DNA from 4 places in the Desulfonatronum sp. SC1 genome. Region 4 is predicted to be linked to each of the others. Evidence: predicted binding sites of a transcription regulator. Region 4 holds the regulator's gene; each other region holds the start of a gene.
The links. Region 4 encodes sigma-54, which starts transcription at its own class of promoters, with help from an activator protein. Its sites were predicted from a motif close to CTGGCACGGNNNNTGCTT; they were not measured.
Positions count from the first base shown of each region.

Region 1: the regulator sigma-54 is predicted to act here: its motif matches at 3,846-3,863, upstream of nifH (nitrogenase iron protein).
Region 2: the regulator sigma-54 is predicted to act here: its motif matches at 1,087-1,104, upstream of C6366_RS13100 (YeiH family protein).
Region 3: the regulator sigma-54 is predicted to act here: its motif matches at 3,654-3,671, upstream of C6366_RS19250 (DUF5320 domain-containing protein).

Region 1 is NZ_PZKN01000004.1:119,546-127,516, reverse strand. Features, by position in the region: gene C6366_RS20545 (ATP-binding protein) at 1-320, shown strand, start outside; gene C6366_RS03610 (HD domain-containing phosphohydrolase) at 454-1,647, shown strand; gene C6366_RS03605 (nitroreductase family protein) at 1,864-2,376, shown strand; gene C6366_RS03600 (LeuA family protein) at 2,331-3,482, opposite strand; gene nifH (nitrogenase iron protein) at 3,905-4,729, shown strand; gene C6366_RS03590 (P-II family nitrogen regulator) at 4,978-5,337, shown strand; gene C6366_RS03585 (P-II family nitrogen regulator) at 5,334-5,708, shown strand; gene nifD (nitrogenase molybdenum-iron protein alpha chain) at 5,890-7,533, shown strand; gene nifK (nitrogenase molybdenum-iron protein subunit beta) at 7,604-7,971, shown strand, end outside.
Region 2 is NZ_PZKN01000024.1:34,409-42,379, forward strand. Features, by position in the region: gene C6366_RS13095 (DUF3365 domain-containing protein) at 1-868, opposite strand, end outside; gene C6366_RS13100 (YeiH family protein) at 1,236-3,017, shown strand; gene C6366_RS13105 (hypothetical protein) at 3,046-3,324, shown strand; gene C6366_RS13110 (NF038143 family protein) at 3,452-4,063, shown strand; gene C6366_RS13115 (NF038143 family protein) at 4,243-4,854, opposite strand; gene C6366_RS13120 (radical SAM protein) at 4,975-6,030, shown strand; gene C6366_RS13125 (DEAD/DEAH box helicase) at 6,254-7,971, opposite strand, start outside.
Region 3 is NZ_PZKN01000010.1:94,321-102,291, reverse strand. Features, by position in the region: gene C6366_RS07545 (universal stress protein) at 1-531, shown strand, start outside; gene divK (DVU0259 family response regulator domain-containing protein) at 700-1,053, shown strand; gene C6366_RS07535 (response regulator) at 1,397-3,361, shown strand; gene C6366_RS19250 (DUF5320 domain-containing protein) at 3,682-4,062, shown strand; gene C6366_RS07525 (Mrp/NBP35 family ATP-binding protein) at 4,134-4,997, shown strand; gene C6366_RS07520 (MBL fold metallo-hydrolase) at 5,129-5,986, opposite strand; gene C6366_RS20655 (FmdB family zinc ribbon protein) at 6,045-6,290, opposite strand; gene C6366_RS07510 (hypothetical protein) at 6,318-6,713, opposite strand; gene C6366_RS07505 (NifB/NifX family molybdenum-iron cluster-binding protein) at 6,852-7,235, opposite strand; gene C6366_RS07500 (ATP-binding protein) at 7,306-7,971, opposite strand, start outside.
Region 4 is NZ_PZKN01000021.1:10,942-18,912, reverse strand. Features, by position in the region: gene raiA (ribosome-associated translation inhibitor RaiA) at 1-482, opposite strand, end outside; gene rpoN (RNA polymerase factor sigma-54) at 556-1,989, opposite strand; gene lptB (LPS export ABC transporter ATP-binding protein) at 2,053-2,778, opposite strand; gene C6366_RS11880 (LptA/OstA family protein) at 2,775-3,326, opposite strand; gene C6366_RS11875 (hypothetical protein) at 3,339-3,899, opposite strand; gene C6366_RS11870 (pseudouridine synthase) at 4,220-5,104, shown strand; gene C6366_RS11865 (phosphoribosyltransferase family protein) at 5,101-6,018, shown strand; gene gcvH (glycine cleavage system protein GcvH) at 6,242-6,622, shown strand; gene gcvPA (aminomethyl-transferring glycine dehydrogenase subunit GcvPA) at 6,631-7,962, shown strand; gene gcvPB (aminomethyl-transferring glycine dehydrogenase subunit GcvPB) at 7,959-7,971, shown strand, end outside.

The DNA of each region.
Region 1 (7,971 bases), on a different contig from region 4:
CTTACGGCGAAAGCGCTCAGGAGAAGGGCTTGATCGCCGTCTCCACCCGGCGCGACGGGGAGTGGATGGAAATCCGGTTCACGGACAACGGACCCGGAATTCCGGACGAGATCAAGCCTAGGCTGTTCGATCCGTTCTTCACGACGAAGGAAGTGGGCAAGGGTACCGGCCAGGGGCTGGTCATCGCCCGCAACGCCGTGGTCAAACGCCATGGCGGGACCATTGCCGCGGATTCCGAAGTGGGCCGGGGGACGACCTTCATCATTCGATTGCCCATGGCCTCCGCCGTGGAGGAGCATGATCAAGGGGCGAGCGCATGAATCCGGAGCGCAAGACCATCACGTTGAGGGACGACCAATTGCTCAATGGGTTGGAGTTGTTGTGAAATGACAAAGCGAAACATCAACCACAATTCAAGAGCATGTGGAAACGGATAGAAAAAGGATGGCGTTCATGAGCGATACATGTACCATGCGTGAGAAGATTTTGTTCGTAGATGACGACCAGAACATCCTGGACGCCTTTCGTCGAAATTTCCGCAAGGACTACGCCTTGGAAACCGCCACCAGCGCCCGAGAAGCGGCCGGGGTCATCGCCCGAAAGGGGCCTTTCGCCGTGGTGGTCTCGGACATGCGCATGCCCGGAGTGGACGGGGTGCAGTTTTTGGCCCGGCTCAAGGAGATCAGCCCGGACACGGTGCGGATCATGCTCACCGGCTACGCGGACGTTCAATCTTCCATCGCGGCGGTGAACGAGGGCAGTGTTTTTCGATTTCTGACCAAGCCGTGTTCAGCCCAGCACATGAAGCGGGTTTTGGAGGACGCTCTGCGCCAATATCGGCTGGTGACCGCGGAAAAACAACTCCTGGAGCAGACCCTCAGCGGGAGCATCAAGGTGCTCACCGAATTGCTGGCCCTGGTGAACCCGGACGCCTTTGGCCGGTCCAATCGGATCCATCGCCTGGTCCGCCAGATCGCCCTGTATCAGGGCGTGACCAAGACCTGGGAGATGGAGAACGCGGCCTTGCTCTCCCAGATCGGCTGCATGCTCCTGCCCTCCATGGCTATTCAGCGCATCATTCAAGGACAGACCCTGGATGGCGAGATGCAGCAGGTCTATGACATGCATCCGGCCATCGCCGCGGATCTGTTGAGCCATATTCCCCGGCTGGAAAATGTTCGGGAAATCATCCTTTATCAAGAAAAACACTATGACGGGGAGGGAGCGCCCATTGGCGGGAAAACCGGGTCGGACATTCCCCTTGGCGGACGCATCCTGAAAATCCTGGTGGACTTCGACCAATTGGAAAACTCCGGCAAGTCCGCGGAAAAGGCCTTGAACATTCTGCGCGGCCGGGAAGGATGGTACGATCCTCAGGTGCTGGACGCTCTGGAAAAGGTGCTCAGCCGCAAGACCGTGTATGAACTGCGGGAGGTCCGGGTGGACCAGTTGGAAAGCGGGATGCTCCTGGCAGAGGACGTTCAAAGCCAAAAGGGCATGCTGCTGGTAGCCCAGGGTCAGGAGGTCACTCCGGTGCTGATCACCCGCTTGCGTACCTATGCCGGGATCAGCGGTGTGCACGAACCGATCAAGGTCCTGGTACCGCCGATGGAAGAACGCGACAAACAGGAACAAGAGCAGTGCTGAAGCCGTTTAGGGGTCTGGCTGTTTCTGAATTGCCGTTTGTGAATCGTGGGACAGGCAGGATGCCTGTCCCACGATCTTGACTGCCTACTGCTGCCCATTCACGGCAGAAAAAGCACGGGTGATGAAAACGGTGAATCGAGACCAGCCAACTCCCTGAGGGGCTCGCGGAGTGTATCCGAACGGACGCACCTTGACAATTTAAGGAGGGAACAAGGTATGGACGTCTTTGAAACAATGCATACCCGACGCAGCATCCGCAAGTTTGACCCGGACAAGCCAATCTGCGAGGCGGATTTGGAAAAGATGCTGGCCGCGGCCATGACCGCCCCCAGCGCGGGCAACGCCCAGCCCTGGCATTTCGTGGTGGTCACGGACCCGGGCTTGAAGGACGTGCTGTCTCGGATTCATCCCTATGTGGGCATGCTTCGTCAGGCTCCAGTGGGCGTCGTGGTCTGCGCGGAACTCGGCTTGGAAAAATATCCCGGCTACTGGGTCCAGGATTTGGCCGCGGCGGTCCAGAACCTGCTCCTGGCCGCCAGGGGCTTGGGGCTGGGCTCGGTCTGGACCGGGGTAGCTCCGATCCAGGAGCGGATGGACGCCGTGCGCCGGATTCTGGGTCTGCCCAGCGGAGTGGAACCCCACGCCATCGTCCCCCTGGGCTGGCCCGCTCAGGAGTTCACGCATCAAGATCGATTCAGGAAGGATCGTGTCCACGTCAATGGATGGTGATCCTCCGCTGATCCCGAGACCAACACGTGAAATTCCGCTTCACGCAACGGCCGAGCCAACTTACGAGAAAGTAAGCGGATACGCCGGATCAGATTATTTATCTTGTCATCGGGCAAGGTGAAGCCCTCAAGGTGAGCGGCGTGGCGGACGGCTGACTTTCCGATTTTGTCGCCCAGACCCTGCTTTCTGCTTGCGCCGATTTTTTCCGGGGCATAGGGTTCGAACAGGCTTTGGTCTTTCGACAACCCTTGCAGGTGCAACCCGGTTTCGCAGGCGAACAGATCCTCCCCGACCAGGGCCTTGTTCCGGGCCAGGGGCACCTGGGCCGCCTCGGCGACCATACGGGCCAGGCGGATGCACTGCTTCAAATCATAGCCGGCTCCTCGCCTGAGGTTCAGGTGACCGGCGACCTCTTCCAGGGCCGCGATCCCGGCCCGTTCCCCGATTCCCAGCACGGACACATCCACGCTTTCGGCTCCCGAAGCCAGGGCGGTGATGGCGTTGGCCGTGGCCATGCCGAAGTCGTCATGGCCGTGAAATCCCACGGCAAGCTCGGTCCGATCCGTGAACCAGCGCACAAGTTCCGCGGTTTCCAGCGGTGTGAGCAGACCCACGGTGTCTGAAAGGCGGATCCGTCCGCCTCCGCATTCCTCCACTACCCGAACGACTCGCAGGGCGAAATCTTTGTTCGCACGGGACACATCCTCCAGCCCGATCCCGACAAACGCCATCCCCAGCTCCGACGCCCGGCGCAAGATGTTTTGAAGCCGAAGCAAAAGGCCATCCCGATCAGTGCCGAGGCGGTGCTCAATGTGGGCGTCCGAAACCGGGACGCCGAAATGGATGCGCTGAACGCCCATGGCGGCCAAGCGATCCAGGTCCAGGAGCCGCAACGGCGACCAGACCGTCAGCCTGGCCCGCTCAGACGGATCTTCCTTTCGTCCGTGCCGGAGCAGGTCCGTCAGCCCGTCCTGCCCGGCCCAGCCTATCTCCACCTCATCTATCCCCGCCTGGATCAATCCGGAAAGGATGTCCCGACGCAGCGCGTCTGAAAAATAGACGCCGAACATCTGCGCACCTTCGCGCAACGTACTGTCGATGAGCATGTGGTTTCCTTGTCGTTGTTTCGGGAGTGGCTATCACGCCCTTTGACCGGAACAAGCAGGATCGGTGCCATGGTACGTTTCTCGCGTTTCCATCGCCAACCTGTAGGGGCACGGCGCACCGTACCCCTGCGGAATTCCGTGCCCTGGCCATCACCCCGCGACATTCTCGCCAACCTGTAGGGGCACGGCGCGCCGTGCCCCTACATAATCACGGGCCCCTACAAAACCGTGATGACCTACAAAATTGTCGTTCACCTTTGTCTTGTTTGTATGGGCGGCCAACTGCTTTCATTTCGACAAAATATTATTACAACTAATTGAAATAATTTATTTTAATTCATTCAGGTAATCCAATTTCAGTCCCTGGCATGCTCCTTGCCCTATGCCTTCCATTCTCAACACTCAATCTTCGGGAGGAATGTATGCGCAAGGTTGCTATTTATGGAAAAGGTGGAATCGGAAAATCCACGACAACACAGAATACCGTCGCCGCTCTCGCTGAGATGGGGCGCAAGGTGATGATCGTGGGATGCGACCCCAAGGCGGACTCCACACGCTTGCTGCTGCACGGTCTGCATCAGCGTACGGTCTTGGACACTCTTCGTGAAGAGGGCGAGGACGTGGAGTTGGAAGATGTTCTCCTGGGCGGATTCGGTGGGACGCTCTGCACGGAGTCCGGCGGTCCCGAGCCCGGTGTGGGCTGCGCCGGCCGGGGCATTATTACCAGTATCAATTTGCTGGAGCAGCTTGGCGCGTACAAGGAAGACAAGAATTTGGACTATGTTTTCTACGACGTTCTGGGCGACGTGGTCTGCGGCGGGTTCGCCATGCCCATTCGCGAAGGCAAGGCTCAGGAGATTTACATCGTCGTCTCAGGGGAAATGATGGCCATGTATGCGGCCAACAATATCTGTAAGGGCATTGTCAAGTTTGCCGAGGCAGGCGGCGTGCGGTTGGGTGGACTGATCTGCAACAGCCGAAATGTGGACAACGAGCGGGAGATGATCCTGGAGTTGGCCAAACGCTTGGGAACCCAGATGATCCACTTCGTGCCTCGCGACAACATGGTTCAGAGGGCCGAAATCAACCGCAAGACGGTCATCGATTTCGAACCGACGCATGCTCAAGCCGATGAATACCGAGCCCTGGCCAAGAAAATGGACGGCAACGAAATGTTCGTCGTGCCCAAACCCATGGAGATCGAAGAACTGGAGACACTGCTCATTGATTACGGCATCGCCAACTAGTTTTCATCCGAAAACGGCCTTTTTCCCTTTTGGCTGCGTCACTCATCACAATTATTCGTCAACGTATTGAAATACGCCTCCTCATAATTGCTTGAGTTCCTTGCCAAAAGAAAAAAATCCTCGTTTTCGGATTGAAAACTGCCAGTTTCATTATCTGAAAAAGAGAGTTTTCGGATGAAAAACAACGAGATTTCAGTTTTTCAACCCAGTGTATTCCACATTTCAACCAACCATAAGGGAGAAGCGATATGTTGATCATGGTCAGGGCGATTGTGCGGCCCGATAAAGCGGATGATGTTTTGAAGTCCCTGATGGATGCCGGCTATCCGGCGGTGACCAAGTTTTCCGTGGCCGGTCGCGGCAAACAGCGCGGCATCAAGATCGGGGAGGTCACCTACGACGAGATCCCCAAGGTGTTGCTGATGAGCGTTGTCGGCGTCAATGACAAGGATTTCGTAATCAAGACCATCATGGAAGCCGCCCGGACCGGTGAGAAGGGCGCGTTCGGCGACGGCAAAATTTTTCTGAGCCCGGTAGAGGAGATGTACACCATAAGCTCCGGGATCAAGGAGACCGAAGGAGCGGACTTGAAGGGGGTCGGAGTATGAAGGAGATCATTGCCGTCATTCGGATGAACATGGTTAACAAGACCAAGGAAGCCTTGGCCGAGGCCGGGGTACCGGCGTTTTTCGCCCTGGAGGCCCAGGGCCGGGGCAAGGGATTGATCAATTCCGCTCTGCTCAAGGGCGCGGAGAAGGGCTACGAGGAAGCCGCCGAGCTTCTGGGAGAAAAGGGTCGCCTGTATCCCAAGCGCGTTTTTTCCGTGGTCGTCACGGACGACCAAGTGGAGGACGTGGTGAACACGATCATGGACGTGAACAAAACCGGCAAGCCCGGAGACGGGAAGATTTTCGTCAGTCCGGTCTTTGACTCCGTCCGGGTGCGCACCGGGGAGAAAGGGAACAAATCAATCGACTAGCAGTCCGTTGAAAAACTCCCAATTGCCGCGTCGCCGCAAGAAAATCAAACTCTCACGTATGAAGAAATTCGCTTCGACCTTGATTTTCTCTTGCTCCTTGCTCTTGGGGTTTTTGAACGAACTGTCATGTGAGGACTGTCTCAAAAATGAGTAGGTAAGCTTGGCCTTGCCAGGAGGAAACATGACCGCCATCACGAAGAAAAAAAAGTTCGTCCAGATAGATCCAACCGATTTGGTTCAGGATCTTCTGAAAAAATATCCGACCAAGGTGGCCCGGAAGCGGGCCAAGCAGATCATGGTCAAGGAGGCCGAAGGCGCGGCGACTCCGGAAATGGGCGCCAATGTCCGGACCATTCCGGGCATCATCACCATGCGCGGTTGCACCTACGCCGGTTGCAAGGGCGTTATTCTCGGCCCGACCCGGGACATCGTGAACATTACCCACGGACCCATCGGCTGCGGGTTCTACTCCTGGTTGACCCGGCGCAACCAGACCTACACTGAGACGGACGCCGATGAAAATTTCATGACCTACGCTTTTTCCACGGACATGAACGAAAACGACATCGTTTTCGGCGGGGAAAAGAAGCTCAAACAGGCGATCAAGGAAGCCTACGAGCTGTTCCATCCCAAGGCCATCGCCATCTTCTCCACCTGCCCGGTGGGCCTGATCGGCGACGACGTGCATGCCGTGGCCAGGGAGATGAAGGAAGCGCTGGGCATCAACGTCTTCGGTTTCAGCTGCGAAGGGTACAAGGGCGTCAGCCAGTCCGCGGGCCACCACATCGCCAACAACCAGATTTTCAAGCACGTGGTCGGCACCAAGGACGAGATCAAGGTTGGGGAATTCAAGATCAACCTGCTGGGGGAATACAACATCGGCGGGGACGGCTTCGAGATCGACCGGATTCTGGACAAGTGCGGAATCACCGTAATCTCCACCTTCAGCGGCAATTCCACCTACGACCAGTTTGCCACGTCCCACGCCGCTGATCTGAACACGGTCATGTGCCACCGCTCCATCAACTACGTGGCCGAGATGATGGAGACCAAGTACGGGATTCCGTGGATCAAGGTGAACTTCATCGGCGCGGAGGCCACGGCCAAGTCCCTGCGCAAGATCGCCCAGTACTTCGACTCGCCCAAGCTGACCGAGCGGGTGGAAGCGGTGATCGCCGAGGAAATGCCGACGGTCAAGCTGGCCGTGGACATGGTCCGCCCCAGGACGGAGGGCAAGACGGCCATGCTCTTCGTGGGCGGCTCCCGTGCCCACCATTATCAGGAGCTGTTCAAGGAACTGGGGATGCGGACCATTTCCGCGGGATACGAGTTCGCCCACCGCGACGATTACGAAGGACGCCACGTGATCCCGGAGATCAAGATCGACGCGGACAGCCGGAACATTGAGGAACTGGAAGTGGAGCCCTGCGCTGAGAGCTATAATCCGCGTAAAACACCGGAAGAAATCAAGAAGTTGGAAGAGTCCGGTTTCAAGTTCAAGGAATACGAGGGAATGATCCCGGATATGCCGACCAAGTCCCTGGTGATCGACGATCTGAACCAGTACGAGGCCGAGAAGCTGATAGAAATCATGAAGCCGGACATCTTTTGCGCCGGAATCAAGGAAAAGTACTCGGTCCAGAAGCTGGGCATCCCCCTGAAGCAGTTGCACAACTATGACATCGGCGGCCCCTACGCCGGGTTCAAGGGGGCCGTCAATTTCTACCAGGACATCGATCGGATGGTGAACAGCAAGGTCTGGTCCTATCTCAAGGCCCCCTGGCAGGAAAAACCGGAATTGTCCGCGACCTATGTCTGGGAATAGTCCCGAGGCGCGATGAGCAAACCAATGACGCGATTGTTTTTAAGGCATCGCATTAAGAGAGGAACGGAACATGACGCTGCTTCGACATACACCCACTGAAATCAAGGACCGCTCCGCGCTGTCCATCAATCCGGCCAAGACCTGTCAGCCGGTGGGGGCCATGTACGCGGCCCTGGGGATTCACGGCTGTCTGCCCCACAGTCACGGTTCGCAGGGCTGTTGCGCCTACCACCGTAGCGCTCTGACCCGGCACTACAAGGAGCCGGTCTCCGCGGCCACCAGCTCGTTCACCGAAGGCGCTTCCGTGTTCGGCGGCCAGGCCAACCTGCTTCAGGCCATCAACAACATCTTTACCGTGTACGAGCCGGACGTGATCGCCGTACACACTACCTGCCTGTCCGAAACCATCGGCGACGACGTGCCCCAGATTACGGAAAA
Region 2 (7,971 bases), on a different contig from region 4:
GGTCCATGGGATTGGGCTTGGGTAAAAACTCCTGAAGACTTTTCTCCTCAACTTCCCCCCGAAAAATGTTCAGTACTCCGTGCAGATTGTTGACCACGGCCCGGTTGAAGATGAAGGCCATGAGCAGAAAGAAGAGGGTTGCCCCCAAAAACAGGGAAAAGAAGACCGAGGCCGCCTGGTCCCGAATCTCGGCCAAGGCCTTGTGCACCGGAATGCCCACGGCCATCACCCCCGCCAGGTCCCCGGGCTGGTTCCAGAACCCGCGCTCCGTTCCGTACATGTCCAGCATGTCCCGTGGGGCGTGGACTGGATCGCCATGACAGCTCATGCAGGATTCCTCGAAGTAGACGGGCTTGAAGCGCATGAACTGCTTTTCGTTCTCGACGTTCAGGGTTCCCTGCCAGTTCTGAAGTTCCGGATTGATCTGGAACAGGTTGATCATCGAGAGTTCCAGGCTGTTGGCCTCGGACCTGGGATTGCGGGCGTTGCGAGCCACGCGCCGGTATTCGTAGTGGGGCAGAACCTGATTGAAATTGTCCATCACGGCCCGTCCGACGTACGAGGTGGACATGGCCTGGACCATGAAGAACTCCTCGCCGAACTCCTCGGACATCCGCGGCCGCAGCTCGTCGCGGACATACTTGCGGCTGGCCTCCACCGCGGCCATGACCATCATGGTCTTTTCATAGGCGTGTTTTTCCATCTGCGCCGTCTCACGCACATAGATCAGATAGGCCCCGGCGAAGCAGACCAGGAGCAGGCTCAAGCCCGTGGCCAGCAGGAACCTGGACCGGAATCCCAGGGATTTGTGAAAGAGGTGGCTTTTTCCTGACTGGCCGGTTTCACCGGTGGGGCTTTTGATAGGCATGGCGGATCTCTATGGGAGTCGAAAAGTGTTTGTTGGGAGGCAAGGATAGCATACGTTTCTCATGGCTGTATTGCAAACTATAGTTGTCAATGTGGTGCTAATAGGTGTTTCTAGTGGTAGGGTGATGAATAAAAGGCCCTTGTGAAGACTGTTTCTATGTGGTTGCTAATACCCTGAGATAACGTGCTAATTTTTGATTTCTTGGCAATGTGGATCGTTTGGCTCGGAGTTTGCTTTACTATGAGAAAAGATTCAATCGCCACGGTTACGCGGTTCACGTCAAGGCGGTTTGCACAGGGCTTTCCGGGATGGCGTGAGAGGGCCGCGTTGATGGTATCAACCCGCAACATTTAAGGAGGTTTTTCACATGGCGGAAAACCAAACGGACAATGTGGTTACCGAAACCAAAGTTCCTATGCTGACCCAGATGCACACCACCGAGGACTGGTGGGCTATCTGGCTGGCTGGCATCATCCTCATCCTGGCCATGATCGCGGCCATGGCCGCCCGGCCCAATGTCGAAAGCATGGCGGAATACCGGGCGACCATGGAAAATGAATCGGAAATGGCCGGGTTCCGGACCATCGCTTTCACCGAGGCCGAAGCTCGGTTGAATGCCGTCCGGGCACGCGACAGCGGATTTCTCAAGACCATCAATGACCTTATGGCTCGGCCTGGTCGATGGACCACCAATCCCCTGGATTCCCTTTACCGCAGTGATGCTGCCGCGGCGGAAATCCGGGCGGCCAACGCCCAGCGGTTGGAGCAGGCCACGGAGCGTCTGAACACGGCCCGGGCCAACGCCCAGGAGGCAGAAGACCTGGCCCGTGAGGCAAACTTTCAGAACACCCAGCTCAACCAGGAAGCCCGCGCCCTTCTTGGCGAATGGCGGGCGGCCCGGAGCAGCCATTCCAGTGCCCGTAGCGCGGCCAACACCCAGCCCTTCAACCGGATTCCCACCTTGCTGGGGCTGATGGTGGTCATGGCCTTGATTTTCTCCATTGGCGGCAAGTTCATGGGCCATAACCTGAAGCACTACTTCATCGGCTTTCCCATTGTCTTTGGTTTGGCCGTGCTCTCCTACGTCATCGCCAACCAGGAAACCGTCAGGGCCTATGGATTCTCCTACGTCTTGTGGGGCATCGTCCTGGGTATGCTCATCTCCAATACGGTCGGTACGCCGAAATTCCTGAAGAGCGCGGCCCAGACCGAATACTTCATCAAGACCGGCTTGGTCCTTTTGGGCGCGAGCATCCTGATCAACCTGATCATCATGGTCGGCCTGCCCGGCATCTTCGTCACCTGGGTGGTCACGCCCATCGTGCTCATCGGAACCTACTGGTTTGGGCAGAACGTGATCAAGATGGAATCCAAACAGTTGAACATCACGGTCTCCTCGGACATGAGTGTTTCCGGCGTGTCCGCGGCCATCGCCGCGGCCGCCGCATCCCGGGCCAAGAAGGAAGAATTGACCCTGGCCATTGGTATGTCCATGATCTTCGTGGTGGTCATGATCTTCGCCCTGCCGACCTTTGCCAACTGGGTGGGCATGCATCCGGTCTGGGCCGGGGCTTGGATCGGCGGTACGGTTGACAACACCGGTTCCGTGGTCGCCGCGGGCGAGTTGATCGGGCCGGAAGCCATGTACGTGGCCGCGACCATCAAGATGATCCAGAACGTGATGATCGGCGTAATGGCCTTTGGCGTGGCCGCCTACTGGTGCTTGAAGGTCGAGCCGGAGCGGGCCTGCGCCGCTGGGGCCGCCCCCATGAAGTTCACCGCCGCCGGCGCTTTGTCCGAAATCTGGTACCGGTTCCCCAAGTTCATCCTGGGCTTCATCGGTGCTTCGGTCTTCTTTTCCGCCTTGGGTGCGGGCATGGGCGAGGATTGGGCGCAAGCCATGATCCGCAACGGTATCCTGGCCTGGGCCAACGGATTCCGTGACTGGTTCTTCGCCATCGCCTTCGTGAGCATCGGTTTGAGCATCAGCTACCGCGAACTCAAGGAACCCCTGAAGGGCGGCAAGGCGCTGCTCCTGTACGTCTGCGGTCAGGGTTTCAACCTGATGCTGACCGCCTTCGTGGCCTACATCATGTTCATGGTCCTGTTCCGCGACGTCACCGACAGGCTGATGGGCATGGGCCTGTAGTCGTCTGATCAGCATGGAGCAGGGACCATTGCCCTCCAACAACCAACAGGCCGGGGACGGGAAACCGTCCCCGGCTTCCCCTTTACGCCGCTTGCTGCGCCTCGGGCTGGGCGTCGCCTTGATTGTCGGCTTTATCGCCATGCTGAACAACTTGGAGCGGCTCATCGGCAAAAGCGAGACGTTGGAGACGTTGCGCGAACGGGACATCTACGTCGGAGCCTGGTATTGGGACACCATCCAAGAAGTCTCCGAAGCCATGAGCTTCATTCGCGGAGCCTTGGGCAAAGGCGACAAAAAGGAAGATTGAGCCAAAACGCTTTAGGCTTAGTCATAGCGTATGCGCGGTCAAGTCTTTTCGAGTGGCCGGAATCCGGTTACAGGCGGCTTGCGGATAAAGGCAACCTTCCCAATCCCCTCCAAACGGAGCATCATCCGTGCCCGCTGATTCCGAATCCAAACTTCTCAAGGCTCAACTCAAGGCGATTCTGGCCGAGGAACGGGAGTTCGCTTCCAGGGTGGTCTATTACCGCCGCGCCGATACCCAGTCGCCGTGGTGGCAAAACTTCATCCCCTTCAAATTTCTGGTCGAGCACTTCGGTCGCAAAAAGGAAACAACGCAGTTCAGCCAAAAACATCTGCGCTTCAAGGAAACGGCCTTGCGAGCGGCGGAGGAAGCCGTCCGGTCCGGGAACGCGGAGCGCGCCCGCCGGGAAATGAAGGGTGAACTACGGGAATTCTGGATGCGCGAGCAGAAGCTGGAGTCTCGGGAAGTCTATGAAAACCTGTCCGCCATGATGGATCTGCTCATGGATCACTACCTTGGGCTGCTGCAAACCAGGGAGCGGGAATACCTGCTGATGGTCCGCGGGGCCTACCAGAACCGCGCAGCATACCAGGAGTACCTGACCCGCATGGAGCATGTGGAGCACGCCGTTGACCAAGGCGTGGTGGAGACCCTGGGGAAGATCTGGCCGGACCCGTACATCCAGAGCAAACAGAAAGCGATCCGGGACGTCCGCAAGCGGGCACTGGATGACGCTTTCTGAGAAGGCTTTCTAAAACTGCTCCAAAAATGTGGCAATGGTGCTTTTAGGCAATGCCCGGCCATATTGAGCAGTTACGGTTTTCTCCCAAAAAAACGAAAAACCGCGCTCCACATTGGAACACGGTCATCCTCGTCTTTATATTTCCGCCTTCTGCTTTCTGACTCCTGAATTCCTTTTTTTCAAACTGCCTCCCCCTGAAAGAAAAACCGCATCTCCTCCTCCCGCATCTCCGCCATCCGTTTCTCGATCCGACTCATGACCGCCCCGGACTCTTCCGAGGTGTGGAAGTTCTCTCGCAAGTGGCGGTTGGTCTCGTCTTCGGCCTCGGCCAGTTTGTTCAGGTAATACCGATACGCGCCGGAAGACCCGTATGCGCCCCGGACCAAATCCTCCAGAGCGTCTCCCGATTGTTCGAGCAGGGTTCGATAGTGCTTTTCCATGAGCTTCAGGATGGCAATCTGCTTGACGGCCAACGTTCGCTCCGTTTCGGACTCCAGTGGAACCTGCGGGAAATACTCAGCTGCGCTGTAGTCCTGGATTTCTCCGGTTTCGATGTCTTGAAGAGCCTTGTCCAAAGCCTTTGTTTTCGTGCCCAGAATATTGCTCGCGAAGGTATGGATACCCGTCTTGTATTGGGTCATTTTCATCATGTGGTGCACGAAGAGCACCGGCAACAAGATCATCCAGACCGAAACCTCGGGCTTTTTGACCACGTCCTTGGCCAAGCGGTAGGCGAATTGCCGCTCATGGGCGAGGATGATGTCGTACTTTTCCCGTAAACTTAGTGACAAGTGGGACTCCTTGAGGGAAGTTGTGGTGGATTGCCGAGCCTGTTAGACAAAAACAAAGGGATTCAATTAGTCTTTTTCGGCCCGAAAGGCAAAAATGGGATGAATGAGGGAGGAAACGTCATGGGTGAGACAGAGCGGGATTCCCTGCCCCAAAAGCTCCGCCAATGGTGGGAATACAAGGTGTTGCTGAACCCCAAGGACTGGATGCAGATCGAGGTCACGTCCAAGTGCAACGCGGCCTGTGCATACTGCCCACGAACCGTTTACCGCGAGCATTGGCACGACCGCTTCATGTCCCTGGACACGTTCCGTCGTCTGCTTCCGACCCTGCGCAAGACCAAGTTGGCCTATCTCCAAGGCTGGGGTGAACCGTTTCTGCACCCGGAATTTCCAACCATGGTCCGGCTGGCCAAGGAGGCCGGATGCACCGTGGGCGTGACCACCAACGGCATGCTTTTGAACGAGCAGCGCCTGGCTCAAGTCATGGACGCGGGCCTGGACATTCTGGCTTTTTCCCTGACCGGCACGACCCCGGAACGCAACGATCCGGCCCGGGCCGGAGCGCCGTTGGTCAAGGTGCTGGAAAAGATGACGATGGTCCAGCGGGTCAAACGGGAACGGGACAGCGTCAAGCCCGTGGTACACATCGCCTACATGCTGCTGCGCTCCGGCCTGGACGATCTGGAAGGGTTGCCCCGGCTGATGGCCGACCACGGGGTGGAGCAGGCCGTGGTCAGCGTGCTGGATTTCGAGCCGGGCGTGGAATTATCCGAGGAAGTGCTCGCGCCCAAGGACGACCAGGAACTGCATGCCCTGGAAGAGCGCTTCACCCGGCTGCGCGAGGCGGCCGTGAACCTGGGCGTGACCATCCACACGCCCAGTTTCGCCCCCAGGGGCAAGGACGATCCGGTCTGCGCCGAAAACGTCCAGCGAACTCTGTTTGTCTCCGCGGACGGCGAAATCTCCCCCTGCGTCTACGCCAACGTCCCCGTGGACCAGGCTGAATACGCCCGCCAGGGCCAACCCGCGCCGTACAGCCGGGTCACCTTCGGCAACGTCAACGACGAACTGCTGCCCGTGCTCTGGCGAAGCAAACCCTACGAGCAGTTCCGCGAAGGTCTGGAAAATAACAGACCCGCGGCGATTTGCCGGAATTGTCCGAAGCGGAAGAGGTGAGTTTTTTCAAGAATTTCAGCAGAGACTGGTTGAGTTGAAGAATTACGTCCATGGACACCTCCCCTTGCGATATGATTGCATTCCTAAAAATATAGGTATTTTTTGGAATGCAATCCATGATTCATGGAAAGGTGATGGGGATGAGCTTTTCATTAAGCCGTAATGGTCATCCAGGTTTCATGCTTCCTTCTCTGCTCGCTGATCCGCTCTTTGCCGTCCAAGCCTAAACGTCCAGCAGCATCTCCAGGTCATTGCGGGTGATATTCTTCCAGACGTCCTGGCCGGGGATGATGGATTCGGCCACGTTGCGTTTCTGATCCTGAAGTTTGAGGATCTTTTCCTCCACCGTGTTCTCGCAGATCATCTTGTAGGCGAAGACCTGCTTGGTTTGGCCGATGCGGTGGGTGCGGTCGATGGCCTGGCTTTCCACGGCCGGGTTCCACCACGGGTCGTAGTGGATGACGTAATCAGCCGCGGTCAGGTTCAGGCCCGTGCCGCCGGCCTTGAGGGATATCAGGAACAGGCGGATGGATTCGTCGTTGTTGAACTTGTCCACCTGTTCGAAACGGTCCTTGCTGGAGCCGTCCAGATAGGTAAACGGAATGTCCGTGGTTTGCAGCCAGCCTCGGATGATGTGCAGCATCTGTACGAACTGGGAGAAGACCAGCACCTTGTGGCCGTCCTCTATGATGCCCGTGGTCAGATCCTTGAAGGCCTCGAACTTGCCGGAGCTGATGTTCGTGCTCACCCCGGGCATGTCCAGGCGCAGCAGCCGCGGATGGCAGCAGATCTGGCGCAGCTTGAGCAGGGCGTCCAGGATGGACATCTGGCTCTTGGCCATGCCCTGTTCGTCGATGTTCTTGAGCACTTGATCCTTGAGCTTCCTGGCCACGGCCGAGTACAGTTCCATTTGCTCGTCTTCCAGGGCGCAGTAGTAGACGTTCTCCACCTTGGGCGGCAGATCCTTGGCCACATCGGCCTTCTTGCGGCGCAGGATGAACGGTTTGACCCGCATTCTGAGCTGTTCCAGTGACTCTTCGTCCCCGTCCTTGATCGGCCGGACGAACCCGCTGTGAAAGGCGTGCTGGGATCCGAGAAATCCGGGCATCAGGAATTCGAACAGGGACCACAGTTCCAGCAAGTTGTTTTCGATGGGCGTGCCCGAGAGGCACAGCCGGAATTTGGCGTTGATCCGGCGCACCGACCGGGCGGTGATGGTGTTCGGGTTCTTGATGTTCTGGGCTTCGTCCAGGATGACGCTATTGAATTCGTGCTTCATCAGCTCGTCCATGTCCCGGCGCAGCAGGGCGTAGGTGGTGATGACCAGGTCGGATTCCGGGATCCGTTTGAATAACGGTTCCCGGTTGATGCCGTAGATCAGCAGCCGACTGAGGTTGGGCAGGAATTTTTGGGCCTCCCGGTCCCAGTTGGGCAGCACGGAAGTGGGCACGACGATCAGGTTAGGGCCGTCGTGCTTATTGGATATCATGTGCTGGATGAAGGCCAGAGTCTGCACGGTCTTGCCCAGCCCCATTTCGTCGGCCAGGATTCCGCCGAAGCCGTACTTGCGTAGAAAGTTCAGGTAGCTCAACCCTTGGAGCTGGTAGGGCCGCAGGTCGGCCTGCAGCTCCTTGGGGGCCTCGATCTGTTCCACGGATTCGAAATCGTGGATCTTCAGACGCAAATCCTGCCAGAAATCGTCCGTGGATGCGCCCGGAAGGTCTTCCAGGATTTTGTCCAGGATCGGGGCCTCGAACTGCTTGAATTTGCGTTTGAGCGGCTTGTCCGGATCGATGCCCAGGGTTTCCAGGCGGTGGCCCAGGGTCTTCAGCCAGGACTCGGGCAGGCGGGTGTAGGAGCCGTCCTTGAGCTGGACATAGCGTTTGCCCTGGGTCCAGGCCTTCCATATCTTTTCGATGGGCACCCGTTCGCCGTCGTAAT
Region 3 (7,971 bases), on a different contig from region 4:
TCCATCTATTCCAAGGGCTACCCCGGTAGCACCCTGCAACGCGTGGCCAAGGCCGCCAAGTGCCCGGTGATGACCGTGCACCGCGAATCCGCATCGTATATGGGCGGCTTCTCCCATATCGTCTTTGCCACGGACTTCTCGAAGCAGTCGGAAAGCGCCTTCAAGTACGCCCTTTCCATGGCCAAGGAGTACGATTGTGAAATGACCCTGTTTCACGCCCTGGACATCACCAGCAAGGTCTTGGCCCAGAGCGATATAGAGGACAAACTGATCACGCTTCGCAAACGCCTGCGGGACGTGTACGGCCCCAAGATGGGCGATTTCAAGAATTTTGAAGTCGACGTCTGGGAAGGCAATCCCTACGTGGAAATCGTCAAGATCGCCCGAGAACGCATGGCCGACCTGATTGTCCTGGCCCACAACACCACAGAGTTGGATCCGGAACTGGCCAGCATGGGTTCGACCCTGGAACAGGTGATCCTTCGGGCCAACTGCCCGGTGGTCAGCGTAAACAGGCCGGACAAGGTCTAGAAGTATTGCGAGCATTGCGTCCACCGCCCGATGTCTCCGAACCCGGGCGGTGGAATTGTAGGGCATCGCATGCGAGACGAAATACCTTTGCATGTATGCCAGGCTCTCGTTGATTTCGGCAACCTCAAGGATTGGAAGTTCCTTCCGAATCTCACCAGGAGGTGTACAGTGGCGAAGAAAATCATGGTCGTCGACGACGACAAGGAAATCACCTCGTACCTGACCCAGTTGTTCAAGGACAACGGCTATGAAACCGTGGAAGCCAACGACGGCTCCGAGGCCCACGACATCGTGGCCAAGGAAAAACCGGACCTGATCACCCTTGACCTGGAAATGCCCAATGAATGGGGTCCACGCTTTTACCGCAAACTGACCCAGAACCCGGAACTGAAGAAAATCCCGATCATCGTGATCAGCGGCCTGCCGTCAAACCAGTATGCGATCCAAAAGGCCGTCGCCAGCCTGACCAAGCCTTTTGACCGCGACGAACTGTTGAAGATCGTCAAGCAGACCATCGGCTGAGTCAGTCCCTCGAATAATCGTCCGCCCTTGTTCCATCCGCGGAGCAAGGGCGGACGTCCTCATTTTCATCGCTTTCCGATATCGCCCTCCCATCATCCACGGGGTGTTTTTTCGCCATGCGTGGATTGCCTTTTCCGCCCGTCCCTTTTACTCCTTTTTCTTCCACCACTGGAGCTGTTCAGCACATTCCGTGTGTGGCCTCATTCCGATTCTGGATACCCGTCTGCGAGGGCATGACTGATTCGGAAACGAAAGGTTCGGCATGATCGGCACAAAGCCGCCCTCTTGGCTCGGGATATTCTGCATGGCCCGTTTTACGCCTTCACCTTGATTTGGAGCAAACATGATCACGGACAATAAATTACTGCTCGTCGACGACGAAGAGGGAATCAGACGGTTTCTGGGACTGACCCTGGAAGACATGGGGTACGAGGTCAAGACCGCAGAGAATGGAAGCGTCGCGCTGCAAGTCTTCCAAGACTTCCAGCCCTCCATCGTGCTCACCGACATCAAGATGCCGGTCATGGACGGGATCGAGCTGATGCGGCGGCTCAAGAAAGACTATCCTGACGTGGAGGTGGTGATCATCACCGGCCATGGTGATCTGGAACTGGCCATCGAGGCTCTGAAACACGAAGCCGCGGACTTCATCACCAAGCCCATCAACGACGACGTGCTGGAAATCTCCCTGAACCGCGTTCGGGAGAAGATCGTCATGAAACGCCAGCTACGGAACTACACGGAGAACCTCGAACGCCTCGTGGAAGAAAAAACCCAGCACATTGTCAAGCTGGAACGCCAGACCGCCGCCGGACAAATGGTGGAAAAATTCAGTGATTTTTTATCCGGAATCACCACCGAGGTGGAAAACCGAACCGGACTCTTCAACGAACTGCCCTGCCTCGTATCCCTGCACAACAAGGACCTGCGGGTCGTCGCCTGCAACAGTCTGTTCAGAGAGCGCATCGGCGATTGCAACGGCATGAACACGCCCCAGATGTACGCCCAGGAGGCCTCCGCCGATTCCGAATGTCCCGTCCAGGCGACCTTTCTGTCGGGAAACGGTCAACGCCTCAAAGCGACCCTGGCCGGAAAGGACGGAACGCCGATCCCGGTCACGGCGCATACCTCGCCGATCCTGGACAAAGGTGGGGAGGTCGGACTGGTTCTGAGCATCGCCGTGGACATGACGGAACTCAGCCGCCTCCGGGATGAACTGTTGGCCACCCAGCGCAAATACCAGCGCCTTTTCGATGAGGTCCCCTGCTATATTACGGTGCAAAACCCGGACTTCACCGTCGCGGAGACCAACCGCCGCTTCAAGGAGAAGTTCAACGAGGCCGAGGGGCTGAGGTGCTATCGGGAGAAGAAGGGCCGGGAAGCACCCTGTGCGGACTGCCTGATGCAGCAAACGCTCCAGGACGGTGAGTCGCATCAGATGGAAACCGTGGTCACCACCAAGGACGGCGAGCAGCTCAACGTGCTGGCGATTTCCTCGCCCATTCGCAACGCTCATGGTGACATTCACCAAGTCATCGAAATGTACACCGATATCACCGAAATTCGACGTCTCCAGGACCACCTGACCTCCCTGGGCATCATGCTTGGCTCCATGTCCCACGGGGTCAAGGGATTGCTCACGGCTTTGGACGGCGGCATGTACCGCCTGGAATCCGGACTGAAGAACGATCAGCCCGACCAGGTCGCGGACGCCATGAACACCCTGAAGAACATCATCGGCAAGGTCCGCAAGCTGGTGCTGGACATCCTCTACTACGCCAAGTCCCGGGACCTCGATGTCCAGGACCTCGACGCGGCAAAATTCCTGGCCGACACGGCCGGACTGATTCGCCCGCGATCGGACAAAGCCGACGTCCAATTCTCCTTTCATGCCGAAGAGAACCTCGGCTCCTTTGAGATCGACGCCGCCGCCCTTTCCGCGGCCCTGGTCAATTTTTTGGAAAACGCGGTGGATGCCTGCGAGGGAGTTGCGGACGAACAACGCCAGGTCGAGTTTTCAGCCTCGGGAACCCCGGACCACGTCGTCATCACGGTCAAGGACCAGGGCCAGGGCATGGACAAGGAAACCCGCGACAAAATCTTCACTCTCTTCTTCTCTTCCAAGGGCAGCAAGGGCACCGGCCTGGGTCTGTTCATCTCCAACCAGACCATCGAAAAACACGGCGGCTCCATAGCCGTGGAGTCCGAACCCGGCAACGGCAGCACCTTCACCATCACCCTGCCTCGGAAACAACCGGCGATTTGTCCAAGTCGGCGATCGCCCGAGCTGAAAGAGTCCGGCGCATAATAGTTTTTTCGAGGGGACGATCTCATTGCCTTCCGTCCCCTCGCTCCACCCTTTCATTTCAAGAGAATAAATCCGGGAGCTATGGACGATGGGTCCGTCTTCATGGACCTCGGTGGCCATATGCCGTTGCATCAGTCTTTGAATAGTGCTGCTACCACAACTCCACTCTGATAGCGGGCTCCAAGGGCGTAAAAATAGCCTATTATCCACCCCAAGACGCATTACAAGCCCAGTTTGCGATCACCCTGCCATCTTTTCGCGCTATCCACATAAAATAATTACACCTCTTCGTTTGGCACAGATTGTGTTTAAGCCTTTACATGGTCAACAGACCCCAATCAAGGAACAGCACACAGGAGGTTGTCATGCCAAAAGGTGATGGAACCGGACCCACCGGACAGGGCGCGATAAGTGGCTTGGGCAATGGGAATTGCCCACAGGGTCAAGGTCAAGGGCGAGGCCGTGGCGGTTGCCGCGGTCAAGGCGGCCAGGGGATGGGACGAGGTCAAGGCAAAGGTCAAGGTCGAGATTGGAGCCAAAGTGGCTCGCGCAACCAGCAAGACGGAAGCACCGCTCAGGCGTCGGCATCCGTTCCTACCGGATCTGGCGAGCCCGGTGCGTCGACAACCCCAAAACCCATGCCCGGCAACCGCCTCAGGCAACGACGCCTGCGGATACATCGTTGCTGGAACCTGTCATAGCCATCGAAAAATGTTGGACAGTATCCGATTACCCGCACCCTCCAACCATCAGATTCAGGAGTATGCGCATCATGAGCGACCATGATTGCGAGACGTGTTCGGACAAGGATTGCGCCGGGCAGAGCGAGGAAGAAAAAGCTCTCCTGGCCAGCCTTGCCCGGATCAAAAACAAAATCGTCGTTCTTTCCGGAAAGGGCGGCGTGGGCAAGAGCACCGTGGCCGTAAATCTGGCTCAGGCTCTGGCCATGGCCGGAATGAAGACCGGTCTGCTGGATGTGGACGTCCACGGTCCCAGCGTTCCCAGACTGCTCAGCCTGAGCGGAAAGCACCCGCATATTGACGCCGGACGTCTGGAGCCCATCAATGCCGGTCCGAATTTGTGGGTCATGTCACTGGGCTTTTTGCTGCCAAACAACCGGGAACCCGTGATCTGGCGTGGTCCGGTAAAGATGGGGATGATCAAGCAGTTTCTGCGCGACGTGACCTGGGGCGACCTGGATTTCCTGGTCGTGGACTGCCCGCCGGGGACCGGGGACGAGCCCTTGTCCGTGCTCCAGCTGCTGGGACCGTCGGCCAAGGCCCTGATCATAACCACCCCCCAGGAAGTGGCCGTGGATGATGTCCGGAGGTCCGTGACCTTTTGCTCCGAGGTGGGCAACCCGGTTCTGGGCATCGTGGAAAACATGAGCGGCCATGTCTGCGGCCACTGCGGTCATGTGGATGATATTTTCGGCAGCGGAGGAGGACAGGCTCTTGCCGAGGAGATGGGCGTTCCGTTTCTGGGCAGGATTCCCCTGGATCCGGAAGTGGTTCGCTCCGGAGACGAAGGCTTCGCCTTCCTGCGCATCCACCAGGAAGGCCCCACGGCCCAGGCTTTACATCACATAATCAAGCCGATTCTGGCGATCTCGGAGAGCCGGCTGGCTGAGAATTAACCAAAAATTGTTCCGCCTCCCTCGCTTGAACCCAGGCCGCATTGGGCGGCCTGGGTTTTTTAAGCGCCTTTCGCAACTATACAGACGCTTAAAAAGCCCGAAACGGCAACGCCCTGAACCTAAGCGCCGACTCAAGCCGCGTCCTCCCCGGGATATTCCAGAATCAACCCGCTGCCCGTTTCCCGAACAGGAAGCCGTCCGGCCAGGGCGATCTTGGCCTCCAGGTCCGTGCAATGGCAGGCATGCAGGGCCTCGAGTCCGACGTTGGCCAAGTAATTCGTTGTCTCTTCCAGACGCTCTCGTGAGGCGCCAAGCAGGTGCAACCCGCCGATGATGTCCACGACCCGATCCACGCCGGTCAAGGCCATTGCCTGGGCCGCGATATTGCAAATACCACTGTGCGAGCAGCCCGTGATCAGCACCAAGCCCTTGGCGGAACGAAACGCCAGGGCCGTATCGTCCAAGAGGACATCCGGTTGCGGTCCGTCGTGCGTCCTGTGCATCCTCTCTTTCGACTCGACAAGTTCAAAAGCAAACCGTCGCGGGATCTCGCCCAGGTAGACGAGTCCCCCACCCAGCTGCATGGGGCGGCTGCGCAGATTCAGGTGAAAGTGACATCCGAGGCGCTCGACATCCATTAATGATCCAATTTCCGGAAGATGATCGCGGTATTTGCCATGCAGGGCCAATGGATGGGCCAGCAATTCGGTCTCCGGGACAGTGCGCCGCATGATTGCCGCCTCGGTGCGTAAGCGGACCAGTTCGGTCAGGCCCCAGGAATGATCCAGGTGACCGTGAGACAACACCACCCTGTCCAAATGCAGCAGATCCTGACCCAACTTAGCGGCGTTGCGCAAAAAGACGTCCGAGTATCCGGTATCCAGCAGGGTCCGCCGCCCCTCGTGCTCCAGCAGAATGCTCAAGCCCGGCTCACCCAGGAGATAGCGGTCCGTCAGAGTGTTATTGTCCACAAGGACAGTGACGCGCATGCCTTTTCAACCCTTTTCAGCCTGAATCGGCTCCAGCGGTTCGCTCGATGAGGAGTGATCAGCTTCTGCCGCAGCAGGAACCAGGCGTACAGCCCTTCTGGCCGGGCCGCTCCCCGCAGCATCCGTGATCTTTCGGACCAGGAACGGCCTGTCGGACGGAACCAACGCCAGAGGCAGGGACGGAAAGCACTTTTGTCGCCTCTTCCGCCCCGCAGAACGGACATCCCGGTTGTGGCCGGCTCCCTATCTGGATGGCCTCGTACATCTTCCCGCAAGAAGCGCAGGTATATTCGTGAATGGGCATGGAAACTCTCGGGTTTAGGGTTCAGGATCATGAAAAGGCAGGTACGCCCGCGCCTCCTATAAACCGTTTTATACGTCGAGCCAAGGCCTCTCCGTCCTCAAAGCTGGGTTCCACGGGCAGTGGAGCGAAAATCCCCAGGCCTTCTCCAGCTTCGTGAAAGGATTCGTCGTCCAGATCGGTGATCACGATACAATTCACCGCCACGTTCACCGACATCAATTTACGCACCAGATCCAAAGTCTCGCCTTCGGGCAGGCCTTGGTCCAGGATCAGGAATCCCGGCGGCATGACCTTCACCGCGGCCAGGACGTTGGTCCAGTTGTGGGTGAACAGTAACTCCACATTTTCCACCTCTTGTCGCAACGCGTCGCAAAAACGAGCGAATAATTCCTCTGAACGATTGGTGGCTATCAGTATCTGCATGCGTCTCCTCCCTTGACCCCGATACTTCGCGACAGGGCGATTCAATAGTACCTCATGGAAAAGATGATCCGACGCTTTTCGTGCGAAGAGCGGCACAGAGAAACGTCGGATTATCTGCGTGGCAATGAGGAAGATCGGTTAGTGCTGTGCTCCCCCGCCGCACGTATTCTCGGTGCTGAAGGTCGGCAGGGAATCCGTCAGAAAGGCTTGCACGGCGTGGCCCACGGAAGGCAAGCCGCCACCATGCACGACCCGTACTCCAGCCTGCTGAAACCCCATCAACGGCCGCAGCCCCATGCCCCCGGCAATGAGCACCTTGACGCCGTTGCGGGCCAAGTGATTGACCGGGGCCATGCAGCCGCCTTGCTGGTGGGGGACGTTGGGCAGTGTTCGCACGTCCACGATCTCCCCGTTTTTGGCTTCCACGATGGTGTACAGATCGCAATGGCCGAAATGCATCCCGACGGCGGCATCCAGACCGCCGGGGGTTTCGGACGGGACGGCGATAATCAACGTGTCCATGGTGTCATCTCCTTTATTTCATCGAAGCAGTTAGCAATTTAAGAAACCAATACGCGTTGCGTTGCAACAGTTAAGCGAGACGCAACGGCCCAACGGGATAGGCGACAATCTTCTCCCATATCCCGCGCAATTCGTCGCCAAAGTGAGAGGCCGGCATTTCCGTGATGCACTTGCCCAGAATCATGGCCTTGGTCATCTGCTCATCGTAGGGCAGCATGCCCAACAGGCCATGCCCCTGCTCGCGGCAGTACACGCCGATCTCCCGGCTGTTATCGAGATTCAGGTCAAACTTGTTCACGATTACGGCCACGGGGATGCGGAAATGGTGGCATAGGTCGGCCACGCGCTCCAGGTCGTGACGTCCGGAGGGGGTCGGCTCGGTGATCACCACCGCCAGGTTCGCCCCGGAAAGCGAGCTGATGACCGGGCACCCTATACCCGGCGTTCCGTCGCACAAGATCAGGGACAGTCCTTGTTTTTTGGCGCGCTGGCGGGCTTCTTTCTTGAGCAGGGCCACGAGCCGTCCGGAGTTTTCTTCCCCTGGAAACAACTGTGCATGGATCATCGGCCCGAAACGCATGGTTGAAGAAAACCACTGCCCACAATGCTTTTCCACGAAATCCACGGCCTGATCCGGACAGAAATGGACACAGACCTTGCAGCCCTCGCACCGCAACGAGTCAACGACATACTTCCCCTGGTCTTCGCGCACGGCCCCAAAACGGCAGAGTTCCGC
Region 4 (7,971 bases):
TCGATGTCCGCGTTAAAGAAAACCAGAAACTCGTTGCCCAGGGCTTCCAGCTGCATGGCCGCTTCATCCACGGACATAGGCTTGGGCTCGAAGTTGTCGGTTTCCGTGATGGTCTGTGCCCTCTTGCCGGTCTCATCCTGAGTGAAGGTGATCACGTCCACCCGGGCGGGCTGGTTCTTCTGGCCGCGACGATGGTCCTTGTTCTTCTCCTTGATCTTGCGCACCTGAGCCTCGAGCTTGTCCAGGACCAGGTCGATGGTGGAGTACATGTCCTCGCTTTCGGTGGTGGCGGAGAAATGCATGTCCTTGCCCGTGAGGACCACCTCGGCCATATGGCGATACTTTTCCACGGAAAGGTTGACGGCCAGCTCGCCCTGATCTTCAGGACGCAGGTAGCGGTTGATCTTATTGAAGCGCTCGCGGGCGTAGCCCTTGAGGTGATTGGACGGCTCGAAATTCTTGAATGTAAAAGTTATTTCCATGCGACACCTCCGAAATAAAACAGGTTCTGGGTTGGTTTGAGGTTGTTCGCTCCGTTGGGAGCGTCTGCGAAGGTTAAAAAATGGCCTTGCGCTTGGAAGACGACTCGATGTTCAGCGCCATGCGATACTTGGCTACGGTCCGGCGAGCGATGTTGACGCCCAGGGACTTCTTCAAAAGTTGCGAGATCAGTTCGTCGCTGAGTGGACGCTTGGGGTCCTCTTCAGAAATCAGCTTCTTGATCTCCGCCTTGACGCTTTCCGATCCGGCTTCCGAGCCGTCGTCCATACCCAAGGCGCTGTTGAAGAAAAATTTCAGTTCATACGTTCCGTGGGGCGTGCTCATGTATTTGCTTGTCGTTATCCGGCTGACCGTGGACTCGTGCATGTTGATATCCAGGGCCACGTCCTTGAGAATCATCGGCTTCAGATGCGTCACCCCGTGACGGAAAAATTCGATCTGGAACCGAACAATGCTTTCGGCGACCTTATGCAGGGTCCGCTGGCGCTGGTACAGGCTTTTCATCAACCAGTGGGCGGATCGGACCTTTTCCTGAATATAGTCCTTGACCCCCTTGTCGTGAACAGACAGCTCCTTGGCGTAGGCCTCGTTGATCATCAAGCCCGGTATCTCGTCCTCGTTCAGAACCACGATGAAATCGCCGCCGTGCTGGAGGATGTAAACGTCCGGGCTGGTGAACTGAGGGTCCTCGGAGCCGAAGCTTTTGCCGGGCATGGGGTCCAGGCGCTGAATGCAGTCCAGGTAATGCTTGATTTCCTCCATGGAAAGCTTGAACTTTTTGGCTAACGGCTTGTAGCGCCGCTTTTCCAGCTCCTCAAGATGGTCCTTGACCAGGGAGACCAGAATCGGGTCGTCCAGCCCCAGTTCGTCCATCTGGACCAGCAGGCACTCCCGCAGATTTCTTGCGCAGACCCCCACGGGGTCCAGGCGCTGCATGATCCGCAGGATCCGCTCCGCCTCCTCCGCCTCGCACCCAGCCATGGCGGCGATGTCCTCAATGGACTCGCAAAGATACCCCACGGCATCCAGGTTGCCAAGGATCACCTCGCTGACGGCCAGTTCCCGTTCCGACAGGGCGGAAAGCCGCAACTGCCAGGAAAGATGGCCAATCAGCGTGGACTTGCCGGCCAGCCGGGCCTCGAAACTCATTCCCTCTTCCGGGATTTCCCAGTCCCGGCCCTGGATCTGTCGACTGATGCTGGAAAATTCTCCCAGGTAGTCCTGCCACTCAGAATCGTGAAGTTGCCGGGGCTCCTCGACGTTGACGGACTGGAACCGGCTCTCCGCGGGATCCTTTTTCGGGGCTTCCACCGTCTCGTCAATGCTTTCCGGCACGATTTCCAACACAGGGTTTTCCAACAATTCTTGCTGGATGCTTTCCACCAACTCCAGCCTGGAAAGCTGAAGCAGCTTAATGGCTTGTTGCAGTTGGGGGGTCATCACCAACTGCTGCGTCAACTTCAGTTGCTGGCGCAGTTCAAGAGCCATGTCGCGTTCTCGCCTCCATGACCGGGCTGAACAGTTGGAACGCCATTCCCGATTGTTGATCAATCATAAGCAAAAGTCCTCACCGAGATAGACCTTCCGAGCGATGGGGTCGGCCACGATGGCCTCCGGCGACCCTTCAAAAATGGCCCGTCCTTCGAAGACGATGGACGCCCTGTCGCAAATCTTCAGCGTTTCATGGACGTTGTGATCCGAAATCAACACCCCGATCCCCCGCTCCTTGAGGGACATGACGATCTCCTGGATGTCGTCCACGGCCAAGGGGTCGATGCCCGCGAAGGGTTCGTCCAGCAACATAAATTTTGGATTGCGGATCAGGGCTCGGGCGATTTCCAGGCGGCGGCGCTCCCCGCCGGAGAGAAACATGGCCTTCTGGTCGGCCAGCTTGGCGATGCCCAGTTCCTCCAACAGGGCCTCGGCCTTTTTGCGCTGCATGGCCGGGGTGAAGTCCGTGTACTCCAGAATGATTTGCAGATTCTGCATCACGGTCAGCTTTTTGAAGACTGAACTTTCCTGGGGCAGGTAGCTCAACCCCAACCGGGCTCGTTCATGCAGCGGCCAGGTGGTGATCCGCCTTCCGTCCAGGTCCACCACCCCGTTGGTGGGCTTTATCACCCCGACCAGCATGTAGAACGTGGTGGTCTTCCCGGCTCCGTTGGGGCCTAAAAGGCCGACGATCTCTCCCTGCTCGACCCGGATGGAAATATCCCGGACCACCTCTTTCTGGCCGAAGCTTTTGCGCAGATTCTTGCCGGAGAGAAGGGCCTTCACCGCGCCCCCTGTTCCCGAGGCAAAAGAAACATTCCTTCCACTCGCCGATCGGTGCGTCCCTGCACATCCACCTCTCTTTCTTCAACATTGAGCGTGATCACGTTGCCTTCCAATCGGGTCCCGCCTTCTTCCACCCGTGCGTTGCCCTCCAGGCGCAAGACGCCCTGGTCCACCCAGTAGGTGGCCATATCGCCGTGACCGACGCGATCCTCGTGCTTCAAGAAGACCTGGCCCAGGGCGATCATTTTTTCTATGTCCACTTGAGCCTCCATGTCCTGCTCCGGCGACAAGCCCTCGGGGCGAGCCTCCCGAGGCAGGGTTCGCAGGAGAACCACCAGCCGTTCCGAACGCAGCTGAAAATTCGGCCTGTCCACCCGAACATCTCCGATGAACTCGATCTGGTGGTCGCGATGGGAGTAACGTAGCCGCTCCGCTGTTATCCGCGTAGGAATGGCCTCGTCATCCTCTGCGGCGCAGCTCCAGCCGGGTACGAGGAACAGCGCTAGCAAGACCGAAAAAGCGAGCCAAAAGAGCCGCTGCAGTGACAACCGCGCTCTCATCTACAACCCTTGCGTGAAACTGTCTTTGGCGATGACGACTTCCACCCCGCCCTCGGCATTGACCACCCAGGTGTGCAGGTCCACGTCACCCCGCTGCGAGCGGAGTTGCAGCCCCTGGCGGTCGAGGAGGATGTCCCCGTGCAAAAATATAGTTTCATCAATCTGGACGAAAACGGCCTCGTCGGAATTGAGGTAGGTAGGACCATGTTCCATATGCACTCCGGACCAAAGCCGGATATCGCTGGTAGCCTGATCCACCTCCCCCAGGGGGGCGCTGACGATCACGGGAATGTCCCGACCACCCAGGCTTTTTACGATGGTCGGGGCGTTGAGCAGCACCATCTGCTGGCCTTGGTCGTAGGACGCGGACAGAGCCCGCAGGGTCCAAAGGGTTCGCCCTTCCTGGCCCAGGCGCATCTCCACGCCGCTCATGCTCACGTCCGTGTCCGCTGCGCCGGAGATGGGACCGACGGTTCGCCGTTCCACGGGTGCATCACCGGGAAAGAAATACAAACCGAGCAAGAACAGGATCAGCGCCCCGGCAATGGCTTTCCGACGCATGTATCCCCCACAGTTTAGAATCGATAAAAAATTGAGAGTACAATCTTTGCAAGAGAAAATCGAGTGCCGGTTTTCATCCCCGTTCGCCCCCAGGTCGCGGACCAAAATTCCGGCATGACAACGAACAACGAACAACGAACAACGAACAACGAACAACGAACAACGAACAACGGCTATAGACGGCACTTGCCATGTGGTCAAACCGGAACCCATCAATAACTTGTGGCATGTATGACCTGGATGCCCGCCTTCGCGGGCATGACGAGATTGGCGATACGTAGCCATTCCAAGCCATTTCCTGCGATTCAAGGAATCCAGTCTTGACCCCCCCGCTCACCAGGACCTATGCTCTCTGGATGAATGATTCTGGAATGCGGGATTCAGCGGCAAACACTATGCAGGCTGGCCATGCCCTCCGGCTGAACAAGGCCCTGGCCCAGGCAGGGCTCTGTTCCCGCCGGGCCGCGGACGACCTGATTCTGGCCGGGGCGGTCACGGTCAACGGAACCGTGGCCGACTCGCCGGGAATCCGCGTCGATCCAACCGTGGACCATGTCCGGGTCCACGGACGTGATATCCGCCTTGGTCCAGTCCAGCCGTCCGACCACCTCTATCTGGTCCTGCACAAGCCTTTGGGCGTCGTCACCACGGCCCATGATCCCCAAGGCCGCAAAACCGTCCTCGACCTGCTTGCGCCGGACATCCGCGGTCGCCGCCCTTTTCCCGTGGGCCGGCTGGATCTGCTTTCCGAGGGCCTGCTGCTACTGACCACGAACGGCGAACTGGCCCTGCGCATGACGCATCCCCGCTGGGAACACCCCAAGGTCTACCATGTCCGCGTTCGTGGCCGGGTCACCCCGGAAAAACTGGCGACCATGCTCGGCGGGATGCGTCTGGCCGAAGGAGACCAACTCGCGCCGGTTCGGGCGCGAATCATTGAGGACCGCTCACCCCGAACACCGGATAACGCCGTGACCCTGGAAATGACCCTCCGCCAAGGCGTCAATCGCCAGGTCCGCCGGATGTGCCGCGACCTGCGGCTGCACATCATCCGCCTGCGACGCGTCTCCCAAGGACCGATCCGCCTGGGCGACCTCCCTCCCGGTGCGAGCCGGCCGTTGACAGACCGAGAAGTTAAGGCCCTGAGCGCTTCCCTTGACCTCCTTCTTGACCCTGCCCTTGACCACCATCGGGAGCCATCATGATCCATCTTTTCTTCTGTCCGCAAATGACCGAAATGGCCCTGCGCATCCACACGGCCCACCCCGACCGAATCACCCTGGGCCGGATCGACTGGTCCTATTTCCGGGACGGCTTTCCCAACCTGCGCATCGAGAACGCACCGGGATTGCGCAACCGCGACGTGGCTTTCCTGAGTACCCTGACCACGCCCGGCGAGATGTTCGCTCAATTGGCCGTGCTCTTTGAACTGCCCCGCTACGCGGTGCGCTCCTTCAAGTTGATCCTGCCCTATTTTCCTACAGGAACCATGGAGCGGGTGGAGGAAGAAGGCCAGATCGCCACGGCGGCCACCCTGGCCCGGCTGCTCTCGGACATCCCCCTGACCATGTCCGGCCCGACCCAGATCGTGATCTACGACATCCACGCCCTGCAGGAACGATTCTACTTTTCCGACAGCGTGATCCCCCGGCTGGAAACTGCGGTCCACCTCCTCAAGGATCAGGTTCGCGCCGAGCCAGACCTGTCCATCGCCTTTCCGGACGAGGGCGCCTGGAAACGGTTCGGGCGACTGTTTCCAGAATTTCCGCAAATCGTCTGCCTCAAAGCCCGCCGGGGCGACCGGCGCGGGGTCTTAATCAAGGAAGGCGACCCGGTGGACCGGCACGTGCTCATCGTGGACGACCTGATCATGTCCGGCGGAACTCTGATCGAATGCAAAAATCTGTTGTTGGAAAAAGGGGCGGCCCGAGTCAGCGCCTTCGCCACCCACGGCGTTTTTCCGAACAGCTGTTGGTGCCACCTGGAAAATGAGGATTTCCAAACGGTCTGGATAACGGATTCCTGCCCGGAACAAGCCGAGGCCGTCCACAGCAGGCCGCCTTTTCAGGTCATTTCCCTGGCTCCTGATATTGCCAGAATCGTCCTTGAACCGTTATGAGCCTCGAAACGCTGAAACGTTACAGTCTGAACCTTTGTAACTACTCAGCTCATCCGGGGATATATTCGGACTGGATACCGGCCTTCGCCGGTATGACTGACTTGAAACGACATGGTACGCTACGTCATTCCGGCGAAAGCCGGAATCCAGTGTTGGAGGATGACCATACACCGTGTGTGCTGAAAAGTTGCGAACCTTTTACCCCTAATTCAAGGAGCATCTGATGATTCCCAGTGATCTGCTCTATATGGTGTCCCACGAATGGGTCCGCGTCACCGACCAGGAAGCCCTGGTCGGCATCACGGATTTCGCCCAATGCCAGCTTGGTGACATTACGTTCATCGAGCTGCCGTCCGTAGGTGACGCCGTGGAGCAAGGCGGGGAAATGGGCAGCATTGAGTCGGTCAAAGCGGCCAGCGAGTTGAACAGCCCGGTTTCCGGAACCGTCACCGAAGTCAATGCCGAGTTGGACGGCGCGCCGGAAAAAATCAACCAGGATCCTTACGGCGCTGGATGGATGATCCGGGTGCGGCTCAGCGTACCGCCCCAGGGCCTGCTGTCCCCCGAGGAATACAAAGCCATTGCCGAGTGCAACGACGAGTAGAATTCTCCATGCCCTACATTCCCCACACCCCGAACGAACAGCGCCGCATGCTGGACGTCGTCGGCATCCCCGACATGGACGCCCTGTTCGCGGAGATCCCCAAAACCCTGCGGCCCAAAAGCTTCGACCTGCCCGAAGGCCTCGGCGAGCACGAAGTCATGCGGCACCTGGAAACCCTGGCGGACAAAAACAACACCCGACTGGTGGGATTTCTGGGCGCGGGATTTTACGACCACGCCATTCCCGCGGCGGTGGACTTCCTGACTTCCCGCGGCGAATTCGCCACGGCCTACACTCCCTACCAGCCGGAGGCCTCTCAAGGGTCGCTCCAGGCCATTTTTGAGTACCAGACCGCGGTCTGCCGCCTCCTGGACATGGAGTACGCCAACGCTTCGGTCTACGACGGGGGGACGGCCCTGTACGAGGCCATGATGATGGCCGTGCGCCATACCAAGCGCCGCAAGATCGTGGTGGACGAGTGTGTCAACCCCATCTACCGCAGGATGTTGGATTGCTACACGTCCAATCTGCACCTGGAAATGATCGTGGTCGCCCACCGGGAAGGCGGTTCGGACCTGAAAGCCTTGTCCGCGGCGGTGGATACCGATACCGCGGCGATCATCGTCCAGAATCCCAACTTCTTCGGCGTCCTGGAGGACTTCACCGGCCTGTTCACCCATGCCCGATCCCAAGGCGCCCTGAACATCATCTCGGTCTACCCGCTGATGCAGGCCGTCCTGAAGACGCCCGGGGCCATGGGCGCGGACATTGCAACGGCCGAGGGACAGAGCCTGGGCCTGCCCCTGAGTTTCGGCGGGCCGTATCTGGGCATGATGGCCTGCGCCAAGGCCCTGATCCGCCAGATGCCCGGCCGGATCGTCGGGCGGACCACCGACGCCCAAGGCCGAACCGGCTACGTCCTGACCCTCCAGGCACGGGAACAGCATATCCGCCGCCAAAAAGCCACCTCCAACATCTGCTCCAACCAGGCCCTCTGCGCCCTGCGCGCCATCGTCTTCCTCTGCCTGATGGGCCCCCGAGGGTTGGCCAACACTGCCACGCACTGCTCCGAACTGGCCCACTACGCGGCCAGACGCCTGCTCAAGCTCCCCGGAGCCAAGCTGCTCAGCCAACGCCCCTTTGCCAATGAATTCGCCCTGGTCCTGCCCAAGCCCGCCTATCATGTCATGGATCGCCTGACCCGGCGCGGATTTTTGCCCGGCTTTCCCCTGGGCCGCTACTATCCCGGCCTGGAAAACGTCCTGCTCATCGCCTGCACCGAAAAAAACACCCGCGAAGACATCGGCATCCTCAAGGAACTGCTGGGAGGCGCGTTATGAAGACCATAT